3 regions of the Caballeronia sp. ATUFL_F2_KS9A genome follow, and region 1 is predicted to be linked to each of the others. Evidence: predicted binding sites of a transcription regulator. Region 1 holds the regulator's gene; each other region holds the start of a gene.

Region 1 (9,785 bases):
GGCGTCCGGTCCCGCACGATGGACGGCGTCACGGAAAACAGGTATCCTCTCGGATTCGCATGGGCCTTGCAGCCGTCTTACGGCGTGTGTAGTTCTTCCGCAAGCCCTTCTCCGATGCGCCCGTAGCTCAATGGATAGAGTACTGCCCTCCGAAGGCAGGGGTTGCTGGTTCGATCCCAGCCGGGCGCGCCAAGCGTTTCCACTCGACAGCCGTCGCAGTCGAAACTACTCGAGTCCGCCGTCGCGATTCGCCGTCGTCGTCCCCCAACCAAACCCCATCCCCGCCAACCACCTCCTATAAGCCACCGCCATCCGATCGCACTTCTGATGCAACTCCGCATCGAGATCGAGCGGCAAGCGCTGCGGCCATTGCGACTCCACCACCGGGGTGTCCTGCATCAAAATCTCCATATTGAAGTCGTATAGCTCGCGATCGGAATGCGTCGAATCATCCTCGTGAATCGAGACGAGCCACGCGCGCGTCTCTGTCTGCGTCACCGGCGACGCCGCCAGCATGATATGCAGCGCGCCCTGCCCGCCCGACGCCATCTTCGTCAGCTTCGCGATCAAAGGCCGCTTCACGCGATACACATAATCGATCATCGCGCCGCCGCCCTGCCCCGGCATTCCCGCCGGTTGCCAGTATCGGCATTGCCGCGCTTCCAGACCTTCATCGCTCGCGACGACTTCGTAATCGGGCACTTCCGTATGCGTGTCCTCGCCCAGAATCCCCGCATGCACGAACGAGAAATGCGCCATGTCCAGAAAATTCTCGACGACGCGCGGCGCCGACGACCTCACCGTCTGCGGCGCGAGATTGATGCGCCGGCCACCGGGAATCACGGCTTCGGGAAAGAAATCGAGCGCATACGCAGGCTCGCCGAAACACATCCAGATAACGCCGTACTTCTCTTCGCAAACGAAAGTCGTCGCGCACGCGCGCTTCGACGGACGCAATGAAGGATTCGACGGAATCCGCAAACACTGTCCTTCGATGTCGTAACTCCAGCCGTGATACGGACACACGATCTGATCGCGCATCACATGCCCGAGCGACAACTGCGCGCCCCGATGCGGACAGTAATCGCGCCACGCATGCGCCGCGCCGATGCTGTCCCGCCACACGACGATCCGCTCATCGGCCACGATGAATCCGCGCGCGCCGCCTTCCGGCACGTCTTCGCTATTGCAAACGGGCAGCCATTCGGCAGCCAAAGAAATGGATTCGTCGCGCATCGCCGTGAATGAGAAATGGACGTTCTTAAGCTGTTCTTACACGAAACACAGCGTCTTCGCAAAACGTTGCAAAATAGCGGATCGCTCGCTCGGTGCAACTCGATACCACTCCATTCAGCCGATGCCATGCGACGGGGCCGCAGTACTTGGCAGCAAGATAAAAGAAAGAAATCACCATCCAGGGGTTCAGTATGGAGCAGGCGCATCAACCGGCACGCCGGACTTATGCCTTCGCATGGTCCGAACACCGGAATCCGGAACGCGAGCAGGCCACGCTGCGGGTCTGGATGGGAGCGGTGGTTCTTCTGGCTTACGGCGTTTTCGCGTGGCTCCGCCCTTCACACGATGCCTTCCTGACCACGCGCCTCGTCGCGCTCTATGTGTCTTATGGGGCGATCACGCTTCTGATCGTCAGCCGCATGAGCGCGCCTTCTGTTGCGCGCCTGACCGTCACGACCATCGCCGATCAGACGATCCTCGGGCTCGCGCTCGCCGCGGGCGGCGCAACGGCGCTGCCGCTTCTCTGGGTGATGTTCTGGTTTCTGATCGGTTCGGGATGCCGATACGGCAAGCGCACGCTCGCCGTATCGTGCGCGACGGCGCTCATCATCGTCACGGCGATGGCCGTCTGGCAGCCGTGGTGGCACGAGAATCTTCCCGCCGCGATCGGGCTCGCGCTGAGCGTACTCGGCGCATCGGTGTATCTGAGCGTGCTCGTCGATCGGCTCGGCAACGCGAATCGCGATCTAGCGCGTCAGGCATCGACCGATCCGCTCACGGGTCTGTCGAACCGGTACGCGCTGGAAAGAGTCGTCGATCGCGCGATGAACGCGCCCGAAGCCAATGGCGATCACGCCACCGCGCTCCTTCTGATCGATCTCGACGGCTTCAAGGAAGTGAACGATACCTACGGTCACGCCGTCGGCGATCTGCTGCTGCAAGCCTTCGCGGACTCGCTCGCGAAGCGCATGCGCAAGTCGGACACCATCGCGCGTCTGGGCGGCGACGAGTTCGTCGTGCTCGCGCATCAGATGCGCGACCGCGACGCCGTGTTGTCGGTGGCCGACAACATCCATTCGGCGCTCGGCGAAATTACGTCGGTGCAGGAGCGGCCGGTGTCGGTATCGGCGAGCATCGGCGCATGCCTGCTTTCGAGCGCGGCGTCCGCGCATCAAACCGGCATGACCGCCGTGCTGCGCGCCGCCGACCGCGCGATGTACCGCGCGAAAAGTCTCGGCGAAGGGAAAACGGTCTTCGCCGAGACGCGGGACTTCGAGATCAGCTAGAGAACGTCAGGCCTCGACGCTCGTCCACGCCTGCTCGCGCAGCTTCGTGCGCAGACGCGCGACCGCCTGGCTGTGCAACTGACACACGCGCGACTCGCTCACTTCCATCACCGCGCCGATTTCGCGCAGGTTCAGGCCGCGTTCGTAATAGAGGCTCATCAGGAGCTTCTCGCGCTCGGGCAGCTTGTCGATGGCTTCGATCAGCGCGCCGCGAAGGCTGTCGTCGAGCAGCGCGGACAGCGGATCCGAACGATCGACGCAATAGCGGTCGAGGAACGGCTCGTCGTCGGCGGAGCGATCGAAGTCTTCGTAATAGATCAGCTGGCTGCCGTGCAAGTCCTGAAGCATCGACTGATATTCGTCGAGCGGCATCTTCATGTGCTCGGCGATTTCCTGCTCGCTCGCCGCGCGGCCGAGGTTCTGCTCGACCTTGTGCACCGCCGATTCCACTTCGCGCGACGTCTTGCGCATGCTGCGCGGCAGCCAGTCGTTCGCGCGGAGCTCATCCAGCATCGCGCCGCGGATGCGCTGGCTCGCATATGTTTCGAACTGCGCGCCCTGATCTTCCTTGTAGCGGCTCGCCGCGTCCAGCAGGCCGATCATGCCGGCCTGAATGAGATCGTCGAGATCGACGCTCGCCGGCATCTTGGCGACGAGTTGAAGCCCCAGCCGTCGAACGAGCGGTGCGTATTTCGTCAGCACTTCCGACTGTGAGAGTTTGCCTTGGGCGTTATACATCTTGGTCACCTATCTTGATCACATCGACGCCGTGCTGCTCAATGCAAAGTCGTGAAGCGCAGCCGCACGATGCGACGCCTCCCGCGCGCCCTGTACAGAGTCGCTAACCGGATTTCGCGCGTCGGCCTGGCCGCCCGCATCGCGCATATAAGGCGCGGGGCGCATCGGCCAGTGCAGGAGCTCCGCCGCGATTGCGCGGTAGTCGCGCGCCGCGGCCGTGGCCGGGAACGCTTCGACTGCACAGCGTGAGAGTTCCATCGCCCGAGCGACGCGCGCATCCTCGGACACATATCCCGCCTGCACGAGCGACACGGCCAGATACCGGCTCGCGACGCCCGACAGGTTGTCGAACGCGACCGCCGCGTCGGCCGGGTTCTGCACGTGATTGACGAGCACGCGGAACTGGCCGATCGCATGGGCGTAGTGCAGTCGTTTCATGCACGCATACGCCTCGGTGATCGCCGACGCGGCTACCCGCGTCACAATAAGAAAGTCATGCGCCTGCGCCGCGAGCGTCGACAGCGCGCCGTGGCGATCGAGTTGCGCATCGATCAGCACGATGTCCGCCGGACCGTCGAGCAACGCGCGGCATTGCGCGGCATCGTGAACGATGCGTTCGTCGCGCGGCGCGGCCATCAGCGAGAAGCCGAACGGCGTGCGCTCGACGGCATCGCCGAGCATGCGCCGGCCCGACATCACCGAGGCGAGCGCGCCCGCGTCTTCGGTGCCCACGAGACGGCTCACCGATCCCGCGTTGCGGTGCTCGTCGATCACGAGCACGTCCTTGCCGTGGATGGAAAGCGCCGCGCCGAGATTCACCACCGCCGACGTGCATCCGATGCCCGCCGGTCCGCCCGCGATCGCCACCACGCGCGAACCGGCGCGCGTAAGGAGCCGTCGCAGGCCTTCCGCCTGGTCGAGCACGAACTTATCCAAAGTGCACCTCATGCAGTTCGGTCGTGGCGCGCGCGGACAACGCGGACAGCAGCGCAGGCGTTTCTTCGTCTTGCGGCACGAAGGGCGAGTTGTCGCGCGGGATGCAGAACGCGCTCTTGATGAGAAACCGCTTGGTCGCGACGTACAGGTTCTCCGGCACTTTCTGACCGGTCGACACGTAATGCACCGGCAGCTTGTAGCGGATGACCGTATCGAGCACGCCGCCGAGATTCGTCGCTTCGTCGAGCTTGGTCAGGATGCAGCCCGCGAGCGGCGGCTGGTCCGCGGCGCTCTTGTAGGCCTGCACGACTTCGTTGAGCGTGTCGCCGTGGCTCGTCGCGTTGAGCAGCAGGATGCGCTGCACCGGATGACCCGCGCCGCACAGCATCGCGATCTGATCCGAGACCATGCGATCGCGCTGGCTCATGCCGATCGTGTCGATCAGCACGATATGTTTGTTGCGGAGTTCCGAAAGCGCGAGTTGCAGGTCCGCGCCGTCTTTCACCGCGTGAACCGACACACCGAGAATCTTGCCGAAAATGCGCAGTTGCTCGTGCGCGCCGATACGGTAGCTGTCGGTCGTGAGCAGCGCGACCTTGCTTGCGCCGAAGCGCATCACGCAGCGCGCGGCAAGCTTGGCCGTCGTGGTCGTCTTGCCGACGCCAGTCGGGCCCATCAGTGCGAACACGCCGCCGCGTTCCATCAGCGCGTCTTCGCTGTCCATCACCGGAATGTTCGATTCGAGCACCTGCTGCACCCACTCGAGCGCGCCTTCGACGCTCTCGAGTTCCGGCATGTTGTCCACCATCATGCGGACGAGCTGCGCCGAGAAACCGGCGGCGAACAAACGCTTCGTGAGCGCGCCGCCCGTCGGGTTGCGGCGCTGGCGCTCGCCCCACATGAGACCGGAGAAGTGCTCTTCCATCATCGAGCGCATCGACGAAAGCTCGTTCATCACCGTTTCGTTGACGACCTGCTCCATGCGCGTGCGGATCGCTTCGGTGACGACGGCCGCCGCGTTCGCGGGCAAGCCATCGAATGCGTGTTCCTTCGATGCCGGCGCGGCGTTCGCCTCGGCTGCTTCGGCGTGCGGCGCGCTCGCGTTGATCTTCTGCGCGGCGCGGCGCGCGGCGATTTGCGCGGCTTCGCGTGCCCAGTCGGGCGTTTGGACCTTCGGCTCGACGGCGGCTTCCGCGCGCTTCGTTTGCTGACGCATGGCGTAGCGGGCCGAGTCCGCCGTCTTTTCGACGCGCGTCTCTTGCGCAGTCACCGGGACCGGCACGCCCATGCCGCGTGCGATCGCAGCCGACGCGGTCAGCGGACGGTTCGACGGCATCGACGCCTGCTGCGCGATGCGCTTCGCATGCTCGATCAGCCACGGATTGGAATCGGCCATCGTCGGCGGCGTGTCGTCTTCTGCGCGAGCTTCCGGCTCGGCGTGAAATTCATCGTCCGCATCGGTGTTCGCGCCGAAGACGGACGAGAACACATCGCCGCTCGCGTACGGATTCGCGGCCGACTGCTTCGCCGGCATCGCGGCTGCAGCGGCGGCCAGCGCGGCGCGCGACGTGCCCGCCGAACGTGCTGCCTGTTCCTTCGCGGCGGGCGAGATCGACGCGATGTCGCTGTCCGCGACGCCGACGATCTCGACCGAGCCGTCATCGAGCGTGCGATTGGACAACACGACGGCATCGGGGCCGAGCGCTTCACGAACCTGGCGCAGTGCGTCGCGGCTGTTCGCGCCGATGAATTTACGAATGTTCAAACTTGCCCCCGATGAGGTGAAACTGCGATCTTTAGCAAGCGGACCCACTTGGCTCGTTGCCGTGTCCGCTTTTCAGTGAAGCCATTATTGCGAACTTGAGTCTTTGTCCATCGCTGGATAAGGGGTGAGAAAAAGGGGTATTTCGGCTGATGGAAGCGCGCCGTGCATCGCAAGGGCGGGCGTTTGCCCGGAAAAAGATTCCGCTTCGCCCGTTTCCGCGCGTGGGCGCGGCGGCGTAAGCTTTAGGCTCCGCGCGCATCGAAGCCGCGCCGGACAATCAAAGGAGACTTCTTCGCATGACGTCCGCTGTCCCTTCCTCACAGGATCAAACCACCGGCGCGCGATTGCTCGTCGATGCGCTCGTCCATCACCGCGTCGAGCGCGTGTTCTGCGTGCCCGGCGAGAGCTTCCTCGCCGTGCTCGATTCCCTGCATGACGAGACCGAGCAGATTCAGACGATCGTCTGCCGCCACGAGGCGGGCGCGGCGAACATGGCCGAGGCGGTCGGCAAGCTCACCGGCAAGCCGGGCGTCGCGATCGTGACGCGCGGGCCGGGCGCGACGCACGCGTCGATCGGCGTGCACACCGCGTTTCAGGACTCGACGCCGATGATCCTGCTCATCGGCCAATGCGCTCGCGATCACATGGATCGCGAGGCGTTTCAGGAAATCGACTATCGGCGCATGTTCGGGCAGATGGCGAAGTGGGTCGCGCAGATCGACGATCCGCGCCGCGTGCCTGAATACATGAGCCACGCGTTTCACACGGCGATGTCCGGCCGTCCGGGTCCGGTCGTGCTCGCGCTGCCGGAAGACATGCTGACCGAAACTGTCGATGCCGTGCCGCCCGCGCCGCGATATCAGCGCGTGGCGGCGTCGCCGTCGAAGGCGCAGATGGAGCGCCTGCGCGAACTGCTCGCGAACGCGAAGAAGCCGTTCGTGATCGCGGGCGGAAGCGGCTGGACCGCCGAGGCGACGCAGGACTTCGCGCGCTTCGTGGAAGCGTGGAAACTGCCGGTCGGCTGCGCGTTCCGCTTTCAGGACACGCTCTCCAACGACCATCCGAACTACGCGGGCGATGTCGGCCTCGGGATCAATCCGGCGCTCGCCGCGCGCGTGCGCGATGCGGACGTGCTCTTCGTGCTCGGCCCGCGCATGGGCGAATCGACGACGGGCGGCTACACGCTGCTCGATATCCCGAAGACGAAGCAGACGCTCATCCACGTGCATCAGGGCGCGGAGGAACTCGGGCGCGTGTATAGCGCGGAATTGCCCATCGTGTCGGGCATGCCGGAGATCGCGTCTCTTCTGGCTTCGCTGGAAGCGCCCGCCAGCGTTGCATGGGATGGCAGCGCCGAAGCCGCGCACGCCGCGTATCTCGAGTGGCGCAAGCCGCGCCCGATGTTGGGCGATGTGCAGCTCGGCGAAATCATGCGTCAGCTCGCCGAGACGATTCCCGCCGATTCGATCCTGACGAACGGCGCGGGCAATTACGCGACGTGGCTGCATCGGCATTATTCGTATCGGCATTTCCGGTCGCAGTGCGCGCCGACGAGCGGTGCGATGGGCTACGGCGTGCCCGCCGCGATCGCCGCGAAGTCGCTGTATCCGGACCGCACGGTGATCGCGTTTGCGGGCGACGGCTGCTTCATGATGTCGAGCAACGAACTCGCGACGGCGATGCAGTATCGGCTGCCGGTGATTTTCATCGTCGTGAACAACGCGCAGTACGGCACGATCCGCATGCATCAGGAGCGGCATTATCCGAATCGCGTGCACGGGACGGAGCTCACGAATCCGGATTTCGCCGCATATGCGCGCGCGTTCGGCGCGCATGGCGAGCTGGTCGAATCGACGGAGCAGTTCATGCCCGCGTTCGAGCGCGCGCGGGAATCCGGCTTGCCCGCGGTGATCGAGATTCGCATTCCGCGGGACCAGAGCACGCCGGGCGCGACACTCGAACAAATTCGCCAGCAAGGCAAGCGCTAGCGGACAAACTTTCAAGCTGCTTGCAGCGCGCTTCCGGTGGCAGTAGAGTAGCCAGTTCGAAAACACCGGGAGTTAGCGATGCTTAAGGTTCTGGCTTTGTCGTTGGCGTTGGGCTTTTCGGGTGCGGCATTCGCGAAGGCGGATTGCACGGCGCATCCGAAGAGCGAATGGATGAAGGAATCGGATGCCAAGGCGCAGCTTGAAGCGCAAGGCTACAAGATCCGCAAGTTCAAGGTCGATGGCAACTGCTACGAAATCTACGGTCACGACAAGAACGGCAAGAAGGTAGAGATCTATTACGACACGAAGACGCTGGCGGTCGTGAAGTCGGAAGTCGAATGACGCTCGCGCCGTGAAAGTCTGGGACGGCTTCGTCCGGCTGACGCATTGGGCCGTCGCGGGCATCGTCTTGTGGAATCTGTTCGGACCGACGGATTCCACGCATCGCGTGCTCGGGTATGTCGCGGCCGGGCTTGTCGTTGCGCGTATCGTTTGGGGTTTCGTCGGCTCGCGTCATGCGCGGTTTTCGGCGTGGTGGCCGACGCGCTCGCATCTCGTCGACTATCTGAGGTCGCTTGCCAGGGCCAGGCCGATCCATCACGTTTCGCACAATCCGCTTGGCGGGTTGATGGCGCTCCTTCTCTGGTTCCTGATTCTCGCGCTCGCGCTGTCCGGGTGGATCATGCGGCTCGATGCGTTCTGGGGCGAGGACTGGCCGCAGGAGATTCATGCGTGGCTCGCCATCGCGGTCGAGGTCTGTGTCTGCGTGCACGTCGCCGCGGCCGTGCTGATGAGCGTGTGGACGCGGGAGAATTTGGTTCGGGCGATGGTGACGGGCAACAAAAAAGCCCCGTGACGCGAATCACGAGGCTTTCTCTCGACTCAATGCGAGGAACGCTTACTTCCCGCCCACGCTCTGCAACGTCGTCCACTTCCCGCCGACGACCTTATAGAGCGTAATCCCGCCGTTCTTCAAATCGCCCTTCGAGTCGTACGACAGGTGCTTCGCCGTCACGCCCTGCATGTCGGTCTTCGCGAGGAACGGCAGGTACTTTGCCGGATCCGTCGAGTTCGCAGCCTTCATCGCGGTGAACATGGCCATCGCGCCGTCGTAGGCGTACGGCGAGTACGTCTGCACGTCTTCGTTGAAGCGCTTCTTGTACTTCGCCGAGTAGTCCGCGCCGCCCGGCATTTCGTCCATCGGCAGGCCGGCGAGCGATGCCACCGTGCCGTCAGCCGCGTCGCCCGCGATCTTCAGGAACGTGTCGGTCTTCACCATTTCGCCCGCCATCAGCGGCGCGCGGAAGCCGAGCGTCTTCATCTGCTTGACCATCGGGCCGGCTTGCGAATCCGCGCCGCCGTAGTACACGAGGTCCGGATTCGTCGACTTGATCTTCGTCAGAATCGCCTTGAAGTCGACAGCCTTGTCGTTCGTGAATTCACGGTCGACGATCGTGCCGCCCGCCGCCTTCGCCGCCTTCTCGAACTGGTCGGCAAGACCCTGGCCGTACGCCGTGCGGTCATCGACGATCGCGATCTTCTTGACCTTCAGCGTCTTCACCGCGAACTCGCCCGCGACCGAGCCTTGCTGCGTGTCGGAGGTCATCATGCGGAAGGCGGTCTTGAAGCCTTGCGTCGTGTACTCGGGCGCCGTCGCCATCGCGATTTCGGGAATGCCCGCGTTCGCGTAGATGCGCGATGCCGGGATCGTCGTGCCCGAATTGAAGTGGCCGAGCATGCCCTTGATGCCATCGTCGACGAGGCGTTGCGCCACGGTCGTGCCCGTGCGCGGGTCGGCCTGGTCGTCCGCCGAGTTCAGCACGATGCGAACCGGCT
Region 2 (9,785 bases), on a different contig from region 1:
ACGAGAAGCTTGCAACTAGTGCGCTTGCTTTCCAGACGAAACCTTCTTCGACTGTCATCGATTTCCCTGTTTCCTGCATCACCTGAGCGAAGAAATGAGCTCTTCTGGATGGGGTGTCCAAGGCATACACCTCGAGGTGCGCGTTCAACTCGTCGATCAACTCTTGAAGGACATTTGCTTGGGCGAGAGGAAATACGCGTTGCATCATTTCCAGTGTGAATTGGAATTTGGTCCGAAAATTCCCCACCAATCCCACAGGATGCAGATGAAACACATCCGCCTGAGGAAATCCCGGAACCTTCGCCTTCACCTCATCCCACCACACGAGCTTCTCGATACGCTTCTGCTCTTCTTTGTACTGGGGGTTCGGCGTGGCGTTCTCGATTTCCGTGTAGAGCTGTCGCCACTTCTGCGGATTTGTCCACTCGCTTTCATGCTTCACAATCAATCGGGATGCCGCTTGCATCAGCCATGGATAGTGGCCTGACTCACCTGCATAGGCTAAGCACAAGTCGTCTGCAGCACGGCTGCCATCGCCTTGCGGAAACAGCTTTCGGTACACCGCCTGCATCATGGGACTCAACTTGCTCAAGGCCTTCGCATCTGCAGCACCGGTATGACTGGCAAAGTCCACCCACGCCTTGGTCCTCGAGAACATGGTGTGAGCCGGATCTTGTGCCCCGTCGATACAAGCGAAGTCCACCCATTTCTGGGCGAACTCTCGCGTCACAGTTCCGCCCGCGAACTGCTCTTCACGCACCCATCCCTCGATCGCTTGTCCTCGCTGATCCGCGCTGCCAACGCGCCACCAGTTCATCTTTCGTCCGTTGCGATCCGCCGTCGCTTCAGCGTGTCGCTTGTTCGTATCCCGCGCCAGTTCGGCCAGTGACCACCGCTGCACCACGCCCGTCACCGGCGGTTCACTACCCGCCTGCTCCGCGTTGCGATAGAGCTTAGTCCCCTCCGCGATACGCAATAGCGTCGGCTCGGAAGAAAGCCCCAGCCGCTTCCACTCGTCGGGATGCGCGCTGTGGGACGCGACCCACGTCCTGCTTTGCTCAATGAACGATTTGACGCTGTCGTCACAGAACACCTCGATGTGCGCCATTTTCGTGGCGGACGGCGGATTCGCATTCAATGAATCAAAGCGGCCAAGATGACCTATCAATTCGCCCGCTTTCACGGCGATGCCCTGCGCATTCGCGTCGTCTGCTCCACCGGCCAACAACGTAACCATGACGCGATCGAAGGCATCGTCAGGCAGGATTTCCTGCACCACCGGACCACCGTTCTCGCTACCTAGAAATATCCAACCGCCCACTACTGTGGTGGGCGGAGCATCGCCCACCTGGGCCGCGTACGGTTGCGCACCATGCGCGTCCGTGATCTTGCCCCAGCCATGTTGCCGCTCGCCAATACTCACAGACGCACCTTGGGGCAGAATGCCAAGCGCCGGACTTGCTCCACGGCCCGTCTTCGGAGCGCTGCGGATTCTCAAACCTTGCTGACTAGCATCTGGCGCCTGACCGGTTCGGCTCGGAGCTGCCTTGTCCCGCGCATAGGACGTGACTTTGTACTGAGCAAGCGCAGATAGATACGCCGGTTTGGCCTTGCCCGTATCGCGCTCATACTCCTCGTACGCTTGCAGATGCATGTACAGGCTATAGAAAGTCAGCTTCGTGCCTTTCGGGAACTCCATCGAATGGCGAACCAAAGCGAATCCGGTGCTATAGGGCGCTTGCACGTTTCCGAGTTGGCTCACCGGATAAGTCCGGTCCACCCGGTATGCAATGACGTGGCCATCTGCAATGCATCGCACGCCTTGCTTCAAATCCAGCTTGCTGCCCGCGCCGCTGTCGGTGATGTGGATACCGCCGTGCCAAAAGCCTTTCTTACTCACCAAGAAGGTTCCGCCGGGTTCCTTCTCCGAGAGCAGTTGGTAAATCTCGTGTTCGTCGGTGAACCTGACTGCCGCATCCGTATCCCTCTGCCCCTTCTTCAGGAACGGGAAGGCAAACGACAACTTCTTGACCTTTGTGTCGGGCGGCGTCGCTTGCGGTGCGTTACGAGGGACTGCAGGCGCACTGCGTTGGCCACCTGAAGCGGGCTGGGGTGCAGACGCAGGTTGCGGCGCCGAAGCGGGTCTTGCAGCAGTTGCTGATGTTGCCATCTCGATTCTTATTCAGAAAATCCAAAGGAAATCGGGTTCGCACTGACGTTCAGACCGGGACAGGAACGCGAAGCCTTTCTATCGGCCTGACCGACAGTCAGGTTGCGCCTGCCTCGATTTAAGTGGCAGGACTAATGATTATCATCGTACCGTGCGATAGTTCAATATCGGTGCCATGAACTGTCACCGATTGTCACATCGTTGCCCTGTTGATTGTCTTGTTAGCGTCGGGGCCGTTACCTGCTGTTATGCGGCCCACCGTCTGTTTCTCGCCCGTGGTCGCAACTTGCGCGTCGAGCTTCAACGGATGAAACCCGCTCTGCGGCTGCTGGGAAGAGCGAGATACCGACGATGTGGCCGGGCATGCGCCGTGCTCAGGGATCGCGAGGACCGGTAATCCCCACTCAAGCGCGCTCGTTGGCAAATGTAGCCAGATGAAACCGTCGGTAACAGTGACTGATTTTCGCGAACTTGCCCGATTGACCGCCGGTCCGACCATTTGATCGATGCAGCTTCGGTCATCTTTCCAATCGACAAAAGTCGCGCGGATCGCTCGTTTCATCGTCGTAAGAGCGCCGCCGACGCCAACTAAAGAGAGGACTAGCTCATGACTCGCGCACGAATCCTTTTTATCGGCTCCGCCATCGCCACTTTCGCCACTTTCGCCGCTTCGGGCGCTTATGCGCAAACCGCGACCCAGTCCGCACCGGTGCAGACTCAAACGCAAGCGCAAGTGCAGCCGATGCAAGCCCAACAGCCGATGACGCCGCCGCCGCAGAACCTCGTCGCGCCCGCGCCGACCGATCCGCTCGTCGAGCGCCGCAATGCCAATGCGAAGGCGAACGCCGAATACAGCGCGTCGAAGAAGGCGTCGAAGGCCGAATTGAAGGCGCAAACCGAGCAGGCCAAGGCGCAGTACAAGGAAGAGGTGAAGAACGCGAAGATCAATCGCAAGGCGGACAAGGACGCCGCCAAGGCCGAATTGAACGCGACCGAGCCGAACGCACCGAAGGACACCGGCTTGCAGCATTAAGCGGGCGAACCGGGAATCGCCGCGAGCTCGCGTTTGGCGCGGCTCGCGGCATCGAACAAGGGAGAAGACCATGAATCGAAAAACTCATGCACTGCTGGCCGCGCTGATCGCGGGGACGTTCGCGAGCGCGAGCGTGGCATCGTTCGCACAAACGGCGTCGGATACGCCGACTGCCGCCGATCAAAAGGCCGCGAAGGAACAGAGCAAGGCCGACAAGAAGGCGGCCGTCGCGCAAGCCAAGGCCGACAAGCAAAAGACCGAGGCGCAATCGGACGCCAATGAAGCCGCCGCCGAAGCGAAGCTCAAGAACGCGAAGAAGGCCGACTGACGCAAATCTTTTGCAGCGATGCGAGCCCGGTTCCGTGCGAGCCGGGCTCGTTGCATTTGGGGCCAAAACCCTTGTCGAGCCAAAGGCTTGCGCGTGCGGGTTGTATGGATATACAGTGTGCGTCACTCATTTCCCGCCGCCTTTCTCCCGTGCTCACGCTCCCCGACACCGCCGACGAATCCACCACGAAACAGGTCGCCGACTATCTCGCGAAGCTCAACGAGGCGCAGCGTCAGGCCGTCGAATTCGGCGTCGACGAACCGGGGCGCGCGGGCGGGCCGCTGCTCGTCATCGCGGGCGCGGGATCGGGCAAGACCAACACGCTCGCGCATCGCGTCGCGCATCTGCTGGTGAAAGGCGCGGATCCGCATCGCATCCTGCTGCTCACGTTTTCGCGCCGCGCGGCGCTCGAAATGACGCGGCGGGTGTCGCGCATCGCAATGAACGCGCTCGGCACGAGAAGCGCAATCGCGCAGGGTTTGTCGTGGTCGGGCACGTTCCATAGCGTCGGCGCGCGGCTGTTGCGCGATTACGCCGATCTCGTCGGGCTCGCGCCGTCGTTCACCATCAACGATCGCGAGGATTCGGCCGATCTCATGAACCTCGTGCGGCACGAGCTCGGTTTGTCGTCGAAGGAAAAGCGCTTTCCCGCCAAATCGACGTGCTTCGCGATCTACTCGCGCGTCGTCAACACCGGCGCGTCCCTGGCGACCGTGCTCGATCAGTCGTATCCGTGGTGCCGCGAGTGGGAAGCGGACCTGAAGCGCCTCTTCGCCGCGTACGTCAGCGCGAAACAGGCGCAAAGCGTGCTCGATTACGACGATCTGCTGCTCTACTGGTCGCATCTCGCGGCGGAGCCGTCGATTGCCGCCGATCTCGCGAGCCGCTTCGATCACGTTCTCGTCGACGAATATCAGGACACGAACCGTCTGCAGGCATCCATTCTTCTCGCGATGAAACCGGACGGGCGCGGCCTTACCGTCGTCGGCGACGATGCCCAATCCATCTACTCGTTTCGCGGCGCGACGGTGCGCAACATCCTCGATTTTCCCGGCCACTTCGATCCGCCCGCCGCGACCGTCACGCTCGACCGCAACTATCGTTCGACCTTGCCGATTCTCGAAGCGTCGAACGCGGTGATCGGCCTCGCGACCGAGCGCTACACGAAGAATCTGTGGACCGACAAGGCATCGGCGCAAAAGCCGCGCGTCGTTGCCGTCGCCGATGAAGCCGATCAGGCGCGCTATGTCGTCGAAAAAGTGCTCGAAGCGCGCGAAGGCGGCATGAAGCTCAAGGCGCAGGCGGTGCTGTTTCGTGCCGCGCATCACAGCGCGGCGCTCGAAATCGAATTGACGCGCCGGAACATTCCGTTCGTGAAGTTCGGCGGACTGAAGTTTCTCGATTCCGTTCATGTCAAGGACGTGCTCGCGGTGTTGCGCTGGGCCGAGAATCCGCGCGATCGCGTCGCGGGCTTTCGCGTCGCGCAGTTGTTGCCGGGCGTCGGACCGGCGATCGCCGGGCGCCTGCTCGACAGCGTGAGCGCGCCGGACGCGGTGGCGTCGAATGCGATCGCCGCGTTTCAGGCGCCCGCGCGCGCGTCGGAGGACTGGCCGCGTTTCGTCGGCCTGATGGCGAAGCTCTGCGGCCGCGACTCCGGCTGGCCCGCCGAGTTCGAAATGATCCGGCGTTGGTACGAGCCGCATCTGGAACGCAATCACGAGGACGCGGCGATCCGCATCGGCGACGTGTTGCAGATGGAAAGCATCGCGGCGACGTATCCCACGCGCGAGCGCTTTCTCACCGAACTGACGCTCGATCCGCCCGACGCGACCAGCGACGAATCCGGCGTGCCGCTGCTCGACGAAGACTATCTGATTCTCTCGACGATCCATTCGGCGAAGGGCCAGGAATGGCGCAACGTGTTCGTGCTGAACGGCGTCGACGGCTGCATTCCGTCCGATCTCGGCACGGGCAGCGACGAAGAACTCGACGAGGAACGGCGGCTGTTATACGTCGCGATGACGCGCGCGAAGGAAGACCTGCACATCATCACGCCGCAGCGCTTCTACGTGTACAACCAGACGCATCTCGGCGACCGTCACGTATGGGCGCAGCGCACGCGTTTCATTCCGCCGCATCTGATGCAGAACTTCGAAGCGGCCGCGTGGCCGCCCGTCATCGCGCCCGCTGCGCCGACGGCGGCGGGGCTGGCTGCGGCCGCGAAAGCGAAGATCGATATCGCGGCGCGCCTAAAGGGAATGTGGGACTGACCTGAATCTCAGCGCTGCGCGCGCGATGCACGCGGCGCGCGCGGCGACGGCGAGAAGATGCTGCGCAGCCATGCTGCGAAGCGTGTGTAGCCGTCGTAAGGCTCTTCGACGAAAAGCTCGGGCCGCAGCGAGCGCAGATATTCCAGCACTTGCTGCGCTTCCTGCTTCTGGATCGAGCCATAGAAGATGCCGAGCCGCAGCAGGCAGCGCAGTTCGCCGAGCTTCTCGCGCGCGGTCGAACCGATGCTCGTCTCCACCGAAATTTTGGTTTCATACACGCGCTGACGTAGCGAATCGGCGAGACGCCATGCGGGCGTCTGCATCTTTTCCTCGACTTCGCGAATATCCGCCGCCGCCGATTTGATCTGCGAGGCGAGCATGTCGACTTGCGATACGTCGCCGTCCGCTTCGGTGACGATCGCCGTCGCCCACGCGCGCGATGCCTTGACGAGATCCTCGGCGGTCCAGTCCGCGCGGATCGCGAACGCGAAGCCGTGCTCGGCTGCCTGCCGGATCAGGATCTCGACGACGTCCGGAAACTCCTTGTCGAGCGCGCGCTTCGCCCACGCGTACTGGCCGTGCGTGAGCATGCGCTGCACCGCCTGCTCGGTGAGCGGCGTGTTGTTGTCCAGGAGCTTCGCGCGCAGGAAGTCCTCGAACGAAGGCGTGACGAATTGCGGATCCAGCTTCAGCGACAGACGCGTGAACGCTTCGAAATCGCGCTGCAGCGAAGCGATGGTCTCGTCGCGTAACGATAAGGTGATTTGACGCATGTTGGTTCCCGGTTCCGCCTTCGATCTCCGAAGGCGGGAAAAGCTGTCGGCGCCGCGTCTCAGGCGGAGTCCATTCGTTTCTGTTATCGGCGCGCGCTTCGGGAACTTGAGGATTCTTCGATGCTCTTTGAAAGCCGTTTAACGGCTGATGGAGAGAAAACGTTTAGCGCAGCACGGCGAACTGCCACGCGAAAAACACCGCGAGCGACACGGCAATCGTCAAAAGCGGCCGTTTCGTGAACGCGCAAACGATGATCGCGACGATCGCAGCCACGAGCTGCGGATTGCGCCAGGTGATTTCCGCGCCGTTGCCGTGCGGCGAGACGGTCATCGGCACGATGATCGCGGTGAGCACCGTCACCGGCACGAACGAAAGCGCGGTGCGGACGATCGGCGGAAAGGGCAGGCGTTCGCCCAGCACGAACACGGCGGCGCGGATCGCGAACGTAACGGCCGCCATGCCGAAGATCAGCGTGACGTAGTTCATTGCGTGCGCTCCTTCGCGTTCTTCAGACGATGTTTCGCGTGGCCCTTCGCTTGCGGACGGTTTTCCATCAGCGTGAGCACCATGCCGACGGCCACGCCGACGAACACCGCCGCGAGCAGGCCGAGCTTGTACGGCCAGTCTTGCCACGCGAAGGACAGCACGCCCGATGCGAGCGCCGCCGCGACGAAGCGCACGGCGACGAGCTGCGGCACGATGATCGCGATGAACGTCGCGACCATCGCGAAGTCGAGCCCGAGCGATTTCAGTCCGGGAAACGCGGCGCCGAACAGGAGGCCGAGGAGCGTCCACAACTGCCAGTTCAGATACATCGCGACGCCGGAGCCGAAGAAGTAGTGCGGCCCGATCTCGCCCGGCGCGCGCTTCTGATAGTGCGCGTAGGCGACGGCGAAAACTTCGTCGGTGAGCATGCCCGCGAGCGCCCAGCGCCAGCGGCGCGGCAGATGCGCGACATACGGCGCGAGCGTCGCGGAATAGAGCACATGACGCAGATTGACGACGAGCGTCGTCGCCAGAATGACGGCGAAGCTCGCGTGCGACGCGATCAGGCCGACCGCGATGAACTGCGCCGCGCCCGCGAACACGACGAGCGACATCAACTGGCCGTGCCAGAGCGTGAGCGGACTTGCGGTGACGAGCGTGCCGAAGATCACGCCGAAGGGCGCGGCGCCGATCATCATCGGGATGGTGTCGCGTGCGCCGGCGGCGAATTCGCGCAAAGGTGTTGCTTTCAAGATTTCCTCCTATGGAAGCGAGGATACGCAAAACGTCGATGAGAATGCTTGTACGTTCTTGCGCTTTCCCGAGGCCGGACCGCCTAACGCCAGCGGCCGGGCGGCACGCCGAACGTGCGCTTGAAATGGCGCGTGAAGTGACTCTGATCCGTGAAACCGCTCGCCGCCGCGACATCCGTCACGGATGCGCCCGCGCGCAACGCCGGCAGCGCGCGCACGATCCGCAGCTGATTGCGCCACGCATGCGGCGCGAGACCGGTTTCGCGCGTGAAGAGGCGCGCGGCGTGGAAGGTCGAGAGACCGACCGTCTGCGCGAGTTCGGCGAGCGTGACGGGTTCGAGGAGATCCTCGGCGAGGCGGGATTTCATCGTCGTGACGCGGTGCGCGTCGGCGGCGAGCGGCGCGATGCGCGGACGTTCGAGCGCGTGGCGTCCGAGCAGCGTCGTCACTGCATCGACGAGCGCCAGTTCCGCGGCGAGCGGGTCGGCGCCGTTTTCCAGCAGGCGATGCGCGATCTCCAAACGCCGCGCGAGATCGGGATCGCGGATGATTTCATCCGGAAACCACGGCGACGATTCCGGCCGCCCCGACAGGTCGCGCGCGAGAGTTTCGACGAACGGCACCGGCAGATAGAACACGCGATAGCGCCAGCCCGCATCGACGGCCCGCGCGCCGGTATGCACTTCGCCGGGATTGATCACCGGCACCGAACCGGCTTCGGCGACGTGATGCGCGCCGCGATAGTCGAAGCACTCCGCGCCGGCCTCGATCACGGGCACCGTATAGGCGTCATGCCAGTGCGGCGAGAATTCGTGATCGTAGTATTCGGCCGTGACCATGTCCGCGTCCGGCACGAGCGGCGAGCGCCAGTAGCGTGCGGCGTTGCGGAAACGGTCGGCGTGCATGATCGAGCAATTCTGAGATAAGCGGAATCGCCCAGTTTACAACTTTGCTTCGCGCCCGGCCGGACAGTTGCGTGTCACTTCACCGGTATGGTCGTGCCCTCGGGCATCGGAACCGCCGTCACGCTGTTTTTCGGGCTGCCGGTCGCGATGCGGTCGCTGTAAGTCAGATAGACGAGCGTATTGCGTTTCGTATCGACGACGCGCACCACATGCAGCGTCTTGAAGATGAAGGACATGCCGGCCGAGAACACGTCGGTTTTCTGCTTGAGCGGTTCGGCGATCTTGATCGGCCCGACCTGGCGGCACGCGATCGACGCTTCGGTCGGATCTTCGGCGATGCCCAGCGTGCCTTTCACGCCGCCCGTGCGCGCGCGGGACACATAGCAGGTGACGCCCTGGACGAGCGGATCGTCGTACGCATCGACGGTCACGCGGTCCGATCCGGTGAAGCGGAAGTTGGTGTTGACGCTCGCGATTTCCTCCGCGTGCGCGAGTCCGGCGCCGGAGAAAAGTGCGAGCGATGCGGCGAGCGCGAGGACGGAGCGGTTCATCGTCATCCTTCGGAAAAGAGAAAGGGCGTCGTATTGTATCGACGCCCTTGGCTCTTCGATGCATCTCGTGCCCGCATGCGGTCAATGAAAGATCAGATACAGAATCACCAGCACGATGACCGGCACGCCGAGCAGCCATCCGAGTAGATAAGGCATGTTGTCCTCCTTCGCATGTTGTTTTCGACGGTTTCAGTATCGCGAGGATGCGCCGCCCGCGTTAGCCGTGCGTGTCCGAAATGCGTGTAGGCGACGTCCTATCATCACTTTCTTGCGGCTTACAGATTCGTAATGTGATTGGATCAGGCCGCGCGGTTTTTCTTCGCGGGAACATCGCGATACAGCGTGCGCACGTAATCGAGATGCGCGCCCGCGCACTCCCGCGCCCGCGCCGGATCGCGCGCTACGATCGCATCGAAGATCGCGCGATGCTGCGTCATCAGGTTCGCTTCGACTTCGTCGTCGTAATCGACGAGACGGTGCGACGTGAGCATCGATTCGCGCACCAGTTCATTGAGT
Region 3 (9,785 bases), on a different contig from region 1:
GAAGGTGTCGAGACACAGATCGACCTGATGATGCTGCTGCAGATACACCGACACGTTCGAGCGCTTGAGCAGCGAAAGCCGGTCCGCGGCGATGCCTTCTTCGGCGAACCACTTGCCCAGTTCGGCGACGGCGCTGTCGTCGGGCATCGCGCCCATCAGCATCTTCGAATCCGGCACGGCGTGCAGCACGCGCGCCCACAGCGCGATCACCTCGCGGCGCAGCTTCGACACGCGGTTGAAGCTGCCGAACGTGACGTAGCCCTTGTGGAGCGCGGGCAGCAGATTGACCGGCGGCGAATTCGCATCGGGCAGGAACGGCGCCGCCGCCGGCAGGTACGCGATCTTTTCGACGAACTGGTCGTCGATCGGCGAGAAATGCGGCGTGCGGTTCGCGAAGTAATAGTCGATGGCGCTGACGCCGGTCGTCTGCGGATAGCCGATCCACGACGCCTGGACCGGCGCGGGCTTGCGTGCGAAGGCGCGCAGGCGGTTGCGGCCGGTATGGCCCGACAGGTCGATCAGGATATCGATGCCGTCGGCGCGCACTTTCTCGACGAACGCATCGTCCGACAAGCCCGAGACGACGTTCCAGCGTGGCGCGTGGCCGCGCAGGCGCTGCGTCGTCGAATCCTCGCGCGCATGGGTGCTGTAGACGTGAATCTCGATGCCCGGATCCTTCGCGAGCAATGCGAGCACGGGTTCCAGAAACGATGCGACGGCGTGGCGGAACAAGTCGCCGGACACGAGACCGACGCGCAGCGTCTTGTGCGGATCCTTCGCGTTCTCGTGCGCGCGCCACAGGCGGCGCGCCGGATCGCCGTGACGGCGGTCGAATTCGCGATGTTCGTCGAAGAGCGCGACGGGCGTCAGATCGGTACGGTGCGTGAGGCAGAACAGCAGATTGCTGTGCGAAATGAAGTCGATCGGGTTGCACTCGAGCGCCTTGCGGAAGGTGCCTTCGGCGCGCGCGATCTGACCGTCGTCCATCAGCACGACGCCGAGCGCGCCGTGCATGTCGCCGTTTTTCGGCGCGAGCTCGATCGCCCGTTCGCAGGCTTCGATGGCTTCGGCGTGACGGCGCATCGCCGACAGCGACACGCCGAGCACGCGATGCGCTTCCGCGTGATTCGGGTCGCGCGCGATCACCAGACGGCACTGCCGCTCGGCGCCGACGTTGTCGCCATGAACCTGCAGCGCGCTCGCGAACAGCATGCGCGAATGCTGGTCCGCGGGCTCCAGCTCGACCGTGCGGCCGAGCGGCTCGATGGCTTCGACGAAGCGGCCGTGCGAGTACAGCGCCAGGCCGAGCGAACGCTGCGCGCCGACGTGATGCGGATAACGTTCGACGAGCACGCGCGCCAGCTTGATCGCTTCCTCATGGCGGCCCTTGTTGTAAAGCGACGCGAACTGGTTCAGGTCCTGCGGCGTGGGATTGCCGCGCTTGCCGGCGGTCGATTGCGACGCGTCGTCCGCGCTGCCATCGACGGTCTTCGGCGCGAGGCGCGCGAGCTGCGAGGCCTCGGCGAGCACGGCCGCCGCGTAGCCATTCGGGTGCGACAGGCGCTCGATCAGGCCGTCCATCGCCGGACCGCGCGCGCCGCGCTGCTGCGCCATTTCAACCGCGAACCAGGCAGCCTGCGTCTGATTGGTGCGCGCGAGCGCGTCGATGTACGAGACCCAGTACTGGCCGTTGTCCGGACGCAGGCCGAGCACGGATTCGAACAGCGGCACCGCGTCGTCCGGACGTTGCGTCTGGATAAAGAGAACCGCGAGGTTGTACAGCACGTCCGCGTGATCCGGCTTGTGATCGAGAATCGCGCGATAGAGCGCTTCGGCGTCGGCATGATTGCCGGCGTGATGATTCTCCAGCGCCGACTGCATGACGGTCGCGATGTCCTGCTCGAACTGTTGCTCCGGCGTCAGCGTCGTGGCGTCCGGAACCTGTAGGGAAATGCTCATGATCTTCGGCGTGCTCCTTGCGATTGAACTGATTATCCAAGCGAGGCCGCCAAACCGAAGCGCGGAGATGAGCGGGAAAGCCGCCGCAATTCGGGGGATCGCCAGCGGGCGAAAAAATGCCCGCGTGAAGCGGGCATCGGGGGAAAACTGAAGCGAAAGCGCGGTGTTTCTAGAACCGCGCGCCTTGCTGGTAGCGGTTGACGGCGTTCACGCGCTTCATCGCCGCGTGATATTCGGCGGCGAGACCGGTGCGGGTCGCGCTCGCGTCCGCGAGCACGGCAGCGTCGATACCCTGGATTTCGCGGATTTTCGCGAGCGCCTGCGGGCTCTGCTCGCGCGTCAGCGCCTGCAAAAGCGGCGTGCGCGCGGCATCGAGCTCCGCTGCGCGCGGCCAGTCCGCGAGCGTGGCCGCCGTTTCCATGTCTTTCGTCAGTGCGAACAGTTGTTCGACGAGAGCGTCCTGGTTCATCGTGCCGGTTCTCCGCTTTTAGGACTTGTTGGTCGCCATCGCGCCCGCGCTGTTCGTGCCGCCGAAGAGCGCCGTCAGATATTGCGTGTTCTGGTTCATGCTCGCCATCAGCGTATTGAGCGCCGTGAACTGCGCGTTGTAGTCCGACGTGAGCTGCGCGGCGTAGTTGGTCAGCGTCGTCTGCTGCGTCGAGATGTTGGCGAGATCCTTGTTGATCGAATCCGTCTCGGACGTGAGCAGGCCGCCCGTGCTCAGATAGCTCGAAATCTTGTCGGTCAGCTGCGCCCCGACGCCGTTGATCGCGTTGAAAAGCTGCGACACGCCGGTTGCGTTGTTCGTCAGCGCGTCGGTGAGCTTGTCGCTGTCGATGGTCAGCGTGCCGGCCGGCTGCTCCGCGGTCGCATCGAGTGACGAAACCTGGCTGATGCCGAGCGACGCCAGCGAGATCGAGCCGCTGCCCTTGCCGACCGCGCTGCCGATGATCGCGGAAAGCTGATTCTTGATCGTGTTGACCGCCGAGTTGCCGAGCAGCACGCCGCCCTGCGAGCCCGCGGACGCGCTGCTGTTGAACGACGTATAAGAGTTGATCGTCGAGACGACCGTGTTGTAGAGGCTGACGAAGTTCGAAATCGCGCTCGAAATCGACGACGTGTCCTGCGAGATCGTGACCGTCTGCGTGCTCGCCGGGGTCGTCACCGCCGCCGCCGTCAGGTTCAGCGTCACGCCCTTGATCGCGCTCGTGACCGTGTTGCTCGAACTCGTGCCCGCGACGCCGCCGACCTTGTACATCGCGTCCTGCGCGGTCGCGCTTTGCGACCAGCCGTTGGTGACGGAATCGTCGGAAATCGTGGACGCCGCGCCGTTTGCGCCGGCCGTCGACGAGACCCCGAGCTTGTTCAGGTCGCTGCCGCTGGCCGCGCCGGTGATCGTGGTCGAGATGACGTTCGACGCGCCCGTCGTCGTGGAGTTGAGCACCAGATGCTGGCCGTCCGTGCCGGTCACGATCGTCGCGCTCACGCCCGGATTGCCGGACGCGTTGTTGATCGCGGCGGCGATGCCCGAAAGCGTGTTGTTGCTGCTCGTGATGTTGATCGACATCGACTTGGAGCCGACGCTGATCTGCATCGTGCCGGTGCCGAGCTTTTCGTCCGTCGCGAAGCCGGTCGACGTCAGCGATTGCGCCTTCGCTATCTGCGAGACCGTCACGTCGTAGCTGCCCGCCACGGCGCCGGCGGCGCCCGATGCGGTGATGCCGGTGCCCGTCACGTTGGTCGTGAAGGTCGACATCAGCGAGCCGTCGGTCAGGCTCGTCATCGTGGTTTGCAGCGTCGAGAGCGCCGACGACAGCGTGCCGATCGCCGAGAGCTTCGTGTTGTCGTTCGATTGCGCGGCGGCGAGCGATGCGCTCTGGCCGGCCGTTTTCGCGTTGACCATCGCGGTGACGAGCGCGTTGACGTCCATCGACGAGTTGCCCGTCGCGCCGCTGATGATGGATTGCGCTGCTTCGGCAAGCGCCGCGTTCGCGGACGCCTGGGTCTGCGCGGCGGTCGCCGCCGTGGTGGCCGTACTGATCGTGGACATCGGGTAACTCCGTGTATCGCGCTGTCGCCTGATTGCGCGTGATCGCAGTCAACTGCTCGTTGCGGGAAACAAACTCTTGCGTGTGCACTCGTGGGCGCGGGTGCACACGCAAGAGATCGAAACGTGGTTTCGTCGCCGGGACGGCCCGACGCCGGATCTTCGGGATGAAGATCCGGCGTCGGGTGCTACCTTGGCGTACCGCTTAGCCGAGGAGCTTCAGAACTTGCTGCGGCAGGGAGTTCGCTTGCGCGAGCACCGAGATACCAGCCTGTTGCAGCACTTGAGCCTTGCTGAGGTTCGCCGTTTCCTGCGCGAAGTTCGCGTCGGTGATCTGCGACTGAGCCGACGACAGGTCGGTCGATTCAGCTTGCTGCGACGAAGCGATTGCGCTCAGACGGTTCTGGGCTGCACCCAGCGTTGCCTGCACGTTGTTCAGCGTCTGCAGTGCGTTGTCGATCGAGACCAGCGCGACGTTGGCGCCCGTCGTGGTGCTGATGTCGAGGTTCGCGACCGTGTCCGGCTTGTTGATCTTGTTGATCGACGCGTTGAGGGTGGTGATCGCGGAGCTCACGGATGCGCCCATCGAACCGGCAATGCTCGTGCTGAACGTCAGCGTGTTTTCGTGCGGTGCTGCAGCCGTGCCCGTGCCTGCGGTGCCCGAGCCGAAGATGGCCGTGACGGCCGTCGAGCTCAGCGCGACGTTGTTCTGGTCGGTGAACGAGAAGCCGCCCTTGCCGTCCGACAGCACGTTGATCGAGGTGATCGTCGCGCCGGAAGAGGCGTAGGCGCCGCTCGACGACAGCGACAGGTTCGAGAACGTGCCGAGCGTGTTGCCCTTCTGCACCATGCCGCCGCCGAGCGAGTTCGCGCCCATGTCTTGGCTCAGGTCCAGATTGATCGTCTGACCGACGTTCGCGCCGACCTGGAAGCTCAGGCTGCCAGCCGAACCGTCAAGAATGTTGCGGCCGTTGTACGTCGTTTGCGAAGCGATACGGTTCACTTCGGCGATCTGCTGCGAAACTTCCTTCTGCAGCGAAGCCTGGTCGCTCGACGAGAGCGAGCCGCTCGCGGCTTGCACGGCCAGCGTACGGATACGCTGCAGGCTGGAGGTCATCGACGAAAGCGCGCTCGAAGCCGTCTGGGCAATCGACACACCGTCGTTCGCATTCGAAACGCCCTGGTTCAGGCCGTTGATCTGCGTTTGCATCCGGTTCGAGATCGCGAGACCTGCTGCGTCGTCAGCAGCGCTGTTGATGCGCTTGCCCGACGAGAGGCGGGTGATCGCCGAAGACAGCGCGCTTTGCGTGCCGTTGAGGTTCTGCTGTGCAACCAGCGAGTTGATGTTGCTGTTGATACCGATCATTTTGTTCTCTCCTGGGAGACTGTATCTGGCTTTGGCTAAAGCACCGAGTAAGTTGCCTGGCGGTCCTGCGCTCGGTGATAGCCGGCCGCCTACTTGTGGTTATCGGGCCCCTCGAAAAAAACTTAAGGCCCGCGCAAACGATTTGTGTAACGAATTCTGTTGCGAGGCCGCGAAGCCTTGCCCGGCAAGGCGCCGATTTCGCGCGTATGCTTTTTGGTCCCTCACGACGCATTCGGAGCGCACATGCAGACACGCAATATCGGCACATCGGAACTGAAAGTTGCGCCGCTCGTCTTCGGCGGCAACGTGTTCGGCTGGACTGCCAACGAGCGCACGTCGTTCTCGATCCTCGACGCGTTCGTCGATCACGGGCTGAATTTCATCGATACAGCCGACGTCTATTCCGCCTGGGTCGACGGGCATCAGGGCGGCGAATCGGAGACGATCATCGGCAAGTGGTTCAGGGAAAGCGGCAAGCGCCACCAGGTCGTGCTCGCGACGAAAGTCGGCAAGCTGTCCACGCGCGCCGGGCTCTCGGCGGCGAACATCGCGGCGGCCGTCGACGATTCGCTGCGGCGTCTCAAGACCGATTACATCGACGTCTATTTCTCCCATTACGACGACGAAACCACGCCGCTCGACGAAACCCTCGACGCGTATCAGACGCTCATCAAGGCGGGGAAGGTGCGGGTGATCGGCGCGTCGAACTACACGGGCGAGCGGCTAGAAGAGGCGTTGAAAGTCGCGAAGGATTCGGGCTTGCCGGCGTATCAGATTCTGCAACCCGAATACAACCTCTACGACCGCGAGGGCTACGAGACCGGTCTCGAACCGGTGGCAGAACAGCACAAGATCGCCGTCGTGCCGTATTACGCGCTCGCGAGCGGCTTTCTGTCGGGCAAATATCGGTCGAAGGCGGACACGCAGCACAAGGCGCGCGGCTCGCGCGTCGAAAAGTATCTGACGCCGCGCGGCCTCGAGATTCTCGACGCGCTCGACGAAGTCGCGAAACGCAACGACACGACGCCCGCGACGGTCGCGCTCGCGTGGATGATCGCGCGCCCGAGCGTGACGGCGCCGATCGCCAGCGCCACGTCGGTCGCGCAACTGGAGAGCTTGGCCGCCGCGACGCGCCTGCAACTCGCAGCCGACGATATCCATCTGCTCGACGAAGCCAGCGCGTGGCAGAAATAGTTCTGTTGCATCAATGAGTTGGCCGGCGCGCGGGAGTTGGCAATGGCGCGGTGTTCTGGTAACATCGCGCCCGAATCGAGAAATGTGCCCGATTTTTTGCCTTCGCCGCTGAAAATGACAACGTCAACCAACAGCGGCGAACGGCTCTGAAACGCGCCTTCGTGTGGTTCTTTCGAAAGCGCCTGCCGCTTCCGCGGCTGAATCTCAACGCTCTCTTTTCCGGCCTCCGTGGCCGCTTTGCTCGTGTCCGTCGCGCCGTTCTCACGTCCGGCGGACGATCGGAGTGCCGGGGCGCGGCAACTCGCAGTCGTCGCGCGCTTGAAAATACGTTTAGCAAACCAGGATTTACATGACCACTATCGTCCTCAAAGAAAACGAGCCGTTCGATGTCGCGATTCGGCGTTTCCGCCGCACCATCGAGCGCAATGGCCTGATCGCCGAACTGCGCGAGCGCCAGTCGTACGAAAAGCCGACCACCGAGCGCAAGCGCAAGAAGGCCGCCGCTGTCGCGCGCCTGCGCAAGCGCCTGCGCAGCCAGATGCTGCCGAAGAAGATGCACTAAGCGTCTTGTTCGGGCGAGGGTTTACGGATCCTCGCGCCGAACGGCAAAACGGCGGTGCGACCCGTAAGGGCGCACCGCCGTTTTCGTTTCTATTGCCTTTTTTAGCGAGGGCGTTCAGACGAACGCGTGACGCCTGCCAAGCGCCGCGAGCAACGCCGGCCACTCTTCGATTTCGGCGTAGTCGTGAACTTCCTCCAGCTCGATCAGCAGATCGATGATGTTCGGATCGTAGGCATTCACGTTCGATGCGTAGAGCGCCCGCAGCAGACCGCCGTCCCGCGCATGCCGATAGTAGGAAATGCCGACGCCTTCCAGCTCCGGCTCGTACACATCGTCGCGCACGAGCGACCCGATCGCGCACTTGCGGCCTTCCGGACTGCGAAGCCTGCACGAACCGTTGTCGTCTTCCGAGACCGCGCGCTGCGTCAGCAAGTGCTCGCTGACGCGCTCGTAAATGTCCTTCGGGCTCAACATCGTAATAGGGCTCAACATCACAGCACCTGCAATATCACGCGGCCGTTTTAAGAAGTTCGGCTGACAACCCGAACTGACGCGCGATCGACGTCAAACGCTCGCGCCATTCCCATTTGCCGAAGACGTCATGCACGTTCTACAGGCACGACAGCAGCTCGACGGTGTTGGGATCGAACACGTTGATGCGCGAACGGAGCAGCGCGCGCTTCAGCGCCACGACGCCGACATCCATGTACGCCGGCACCTGCTCGGGCGGCTTCGCGATGAAGCGAATGGGCACGCCTTCCATCGCGGTGACATAGTCGCGCGGCTTGATGAAGCTCCCGACAGGGCAGCCGCCGCAGTATCCGCGATAGGCGCCGCCGCCCCGCGGAAGCAAAGCCGCTTGCCCTTGTCCGAAAAGATGCTGGACTGCGCTGTTGAAAATCTCCTGATGCGTCAGGAAGTTCAAGCTTTTCATGATCTTCTCCCCTGCGCCCCTGCGCAGCGGCCATACGTTTAAGTATTCGAGAACCTGCACCTGCTTACCGAAAGCGGCAGCGTCGTTGCGAATATGGCGCAACAGAATCGACGCTCGCCGCCCGGCCTCTGCTCCGAGCACGGCGGTTTTCCCGGCCTGGGCGTGTGGTCTGACTGCGCCCTGTGTGCTCGCGTCGGATTTCTACACTCAGTGACGATCCGTACACCGTCAGTTATAACGGTTCGGAACGGTAAAAAGGTGCGCCAGCGCACGCGAGGAAGCCATTTTTACACGGCTCGTACGTTCGTGCAGTGCGGAAAACCCGGCCAAAAGCCTTGCAGTTCGGGCAATTGCGCGTGCTTCACTGCAAAAAAACCGTCATCTATAAGGATTTACCCTAGATCGCGTAAATTAGGCTATACGGTCTTGTCAAAAGGCAAGATTTTTCCGCATAGGAATCGATCAAAGCGGGGTTTTTGCAACGGTCTTCCGTTTTGTCTTAGCTTTTTCTCGCGACATGCAACCCACGGCGTGATCGTTGACCATGCCGGTGGCCTGCATGAACGCGTAGCAAATCGTCGTGCCGACGAACTTGCAGCCGTATTTCTTGAGCGCCTTGCTGAGCGCGTCCGATTCCGGCGTGGACGCGGGCGTGGGATTTTTCGCATCGCGCGGCGTGTCGATCGTTTTGCCGTCGACGAACGACCATACGAAATCCGCGAACGAGCCGTGCTCCTGCTGGATCTGCTTCACGGCGCGTGCATTGAGCACCGCCGATTCGATCTTCGCCCGGTTACGCACGATGCGCGCGTCCTGCACGATCCGCTCGACGTCCTTCTCGGTGAAGCGCGCCACCTTGTCGATGTCGAAGCCCGCGAAGAGCGCGCGATAGCCCTCGCGCTTGTTGAGGATCGTCGACCAGGAAAGGCCCGCCTGCGCGCCTTCCAGCACCAGCATTTCGAACAGATGCCGGTCGTCGTGCGACGGCACGCCCCATTCGCCGTCGTGATATTCGATCATCGCGTCGGTCGTGGCCCAGGCGCAGCGGGTGTGTTCGGCGTCTGCCATTGCGAGTCCTCATCATTATTTTGAATCGCGTCAGCATAACGGATCGCCCGTATCGCGCCATCTATGCCATTCGGCCAATTGGCGCGCGTCGCGGCCGCCGGTAAGCTTGCGCCCATGACTACATCTTCGACTTCGGCATTTGACGGCTTCCTGCTCGGCATCGACGGCGGCGGGAGCGGCACGCGCGTGATTCTCGCCGACGCGCACGGCAACGAACTGGCGCGCGCGAGCGGCGGACCTTCGGGGCTCGGGCTCGGGGTGGCGCGCGCGTGGCAATCGATCGGCGACGCGTGCGCGCGCGCATTCGAGGCCGCCGCGCTGCCGTTCGACTGGCGCAACTGCGCACTCGGCTGTGGCCTGGCGGGCGTCAACAACGCGGACTGGCTCACCGCGTTTCTCGGCGCGGCGCCGGACGTGCGCGCGTTGAGCGTGGAAAGCGACGCCTATACGACCGTGCTCGGCGCGCACGGCGGGGAATCCGGCGTGATCGTCGCGCTCGGCACGGGCAGCATCGCGGCGTCGCTGGACGAATCGGGCGTTTGCCGAATCGCGGGCGGCTACGGCTTTCCGAGCGGCGATGAAGCCAGCGGCGCGTGGCTCGGCCTGCGCGCGGTGGTGCATCTGCAGCGCGTGCTCGACGGCCGCGCGCCCGAAG

Evidence for each region. Region 1 encodes FliA, which starts transcription of late flagellar genes. Its sites were predicted from a motif close to CTAAAGTTTNNNNNNNNNNNGCCGNTA; they were not measured.
Region 2: NCS67_RS09180 (DUF4088 family protein) is a predicted target of FliA. The motif match lies at 6,659-6,685, and genes of this name have one in related genera.
Region 3: NCS67_RS00240 (flagellin) is a predicted target of FliA. The motif match lies at 5,473-5,499, and genes of this name have one in related genera.

The regions. Positions count from the first base shown of each region.
Region 1 covers NZ_JALQEK010000022.1:1,189-10,973, forward strand. The annotation lists tRNA gene NCS67_RS12750 (tRNA-Arg) at 117-192, shown strand; gene NCS67_RS12755 (Rieske 2Fe-2S domain-containing protein) at 226-1,215, opposite strand; gene NCS67_RS12760 (GGDEF domain-containing protein) at 1,428-2,522, shown strand; gene NCS67_RS12765 (RNA polymerase sigma factor FliA) at 2,529-3,260, opposite strand; gene NCS67_RS12770 (MinD/ParA family ATP-binding protein) at 3,279-4,196, opposite strand; gene flhF (flagellar biosynthesis GTPase FlhF) at 4,189-5,961, opposite strand; gene NCS67_RS12780 (thiamine pyrophosphate-binding protein) at 6,258-7,949, shown strand; gene NCS67_RS12785 (PepSY domain-containing protein) at 8,028-8,291, shown strand; gene NCS67_RS12790 (cytochrome b/b6 domain-containing protein) at 8,302-8,805, shown strand; gene NCS67_RS12795 (branched-chain amino acid ABC transporter substrate-binding protein) at 8,848-9,785, opposite strand, start outside.
Region 2 covers NZ_JALQEK010000010.1:126,147-135,931, reverse strand. The annotation lists gene NCS67_RS09205 (glycoside hydrolase family 19 protein) at 1-2,170, opposite strand, end outside; gene NCS67_RS09200 (hypothetical protein) at 2,364-2,732, opposite strand; gene NCS67_RS09195 (hypothetical protein) at 2,778-3,203, shown strand; gene NCS67_RS09190 (hypothetical protein) at 3,274-3,531, shown strand; gene NCS67_RS09185 (ATP-dependent helicase) at 3,681-5,801, shown strand; gene NCS67_RS09180 (DUF4088 family protein) at 5,810-6,574, opposite strand; gene NCS67_RS09175 (AzlD domain-containing protein) at 6,738-7,061, opposite strand; gene NCS67_RS09170 (AzlC family ABC transporter permease) at 7,058-7,759, opposite strand; gene NCS67_RS09165 (helix-turn-helix transcriptional regulator) at 7,897-8,718, opposite strand; gene NCS67_RS09160 (CreA family protein) at 8,793-9,269, opposite strand; gene NCS67_RS09155 (FadR/GntR family transcriptional regulator) at 9,569-9,785, opposite strand, start outside.
Region 3 covers NZ_JALQEK010000001.1:48,587-58,371, forward strand. The annotation lists gene NCS67_RS00225 (tetratricopeptide repeat protein) at 1-1,959, opposite strand, end outside; gene NCS67_RS00230 (flagellar protein FliT) at 2,129-2,428, opposite strand; gene fliD (flagellar filament capping protein FliD) at 2,447-4,009, opposite strand; gene NCS67_RS00240 (flagellin) at 4,212-5,372, opposite strand; gene NCS67_RS00245 (aldo/keto reductase) at 5,616-6,566, shown strand; gene rpsU (30S ribosomal protein S21) at 6,916-7,128, shown strand; gene NCS67_RS00255 (hypothetical protein) at 7,243-7,620, opposite strand; partial or broken gene NCS67_RS00260 (hypothetical protein) at 7,637-8,062, opposite strand; gene NCS67_RS00265 (DNA-3-methyladenine glycosylase I) at 8,525-9,130, opposite strand; gene NCS67_RS00270 (glucosamine kinase nucleotide-binding domain-containing protein) at 9,245-9,785, shown strand, end outside.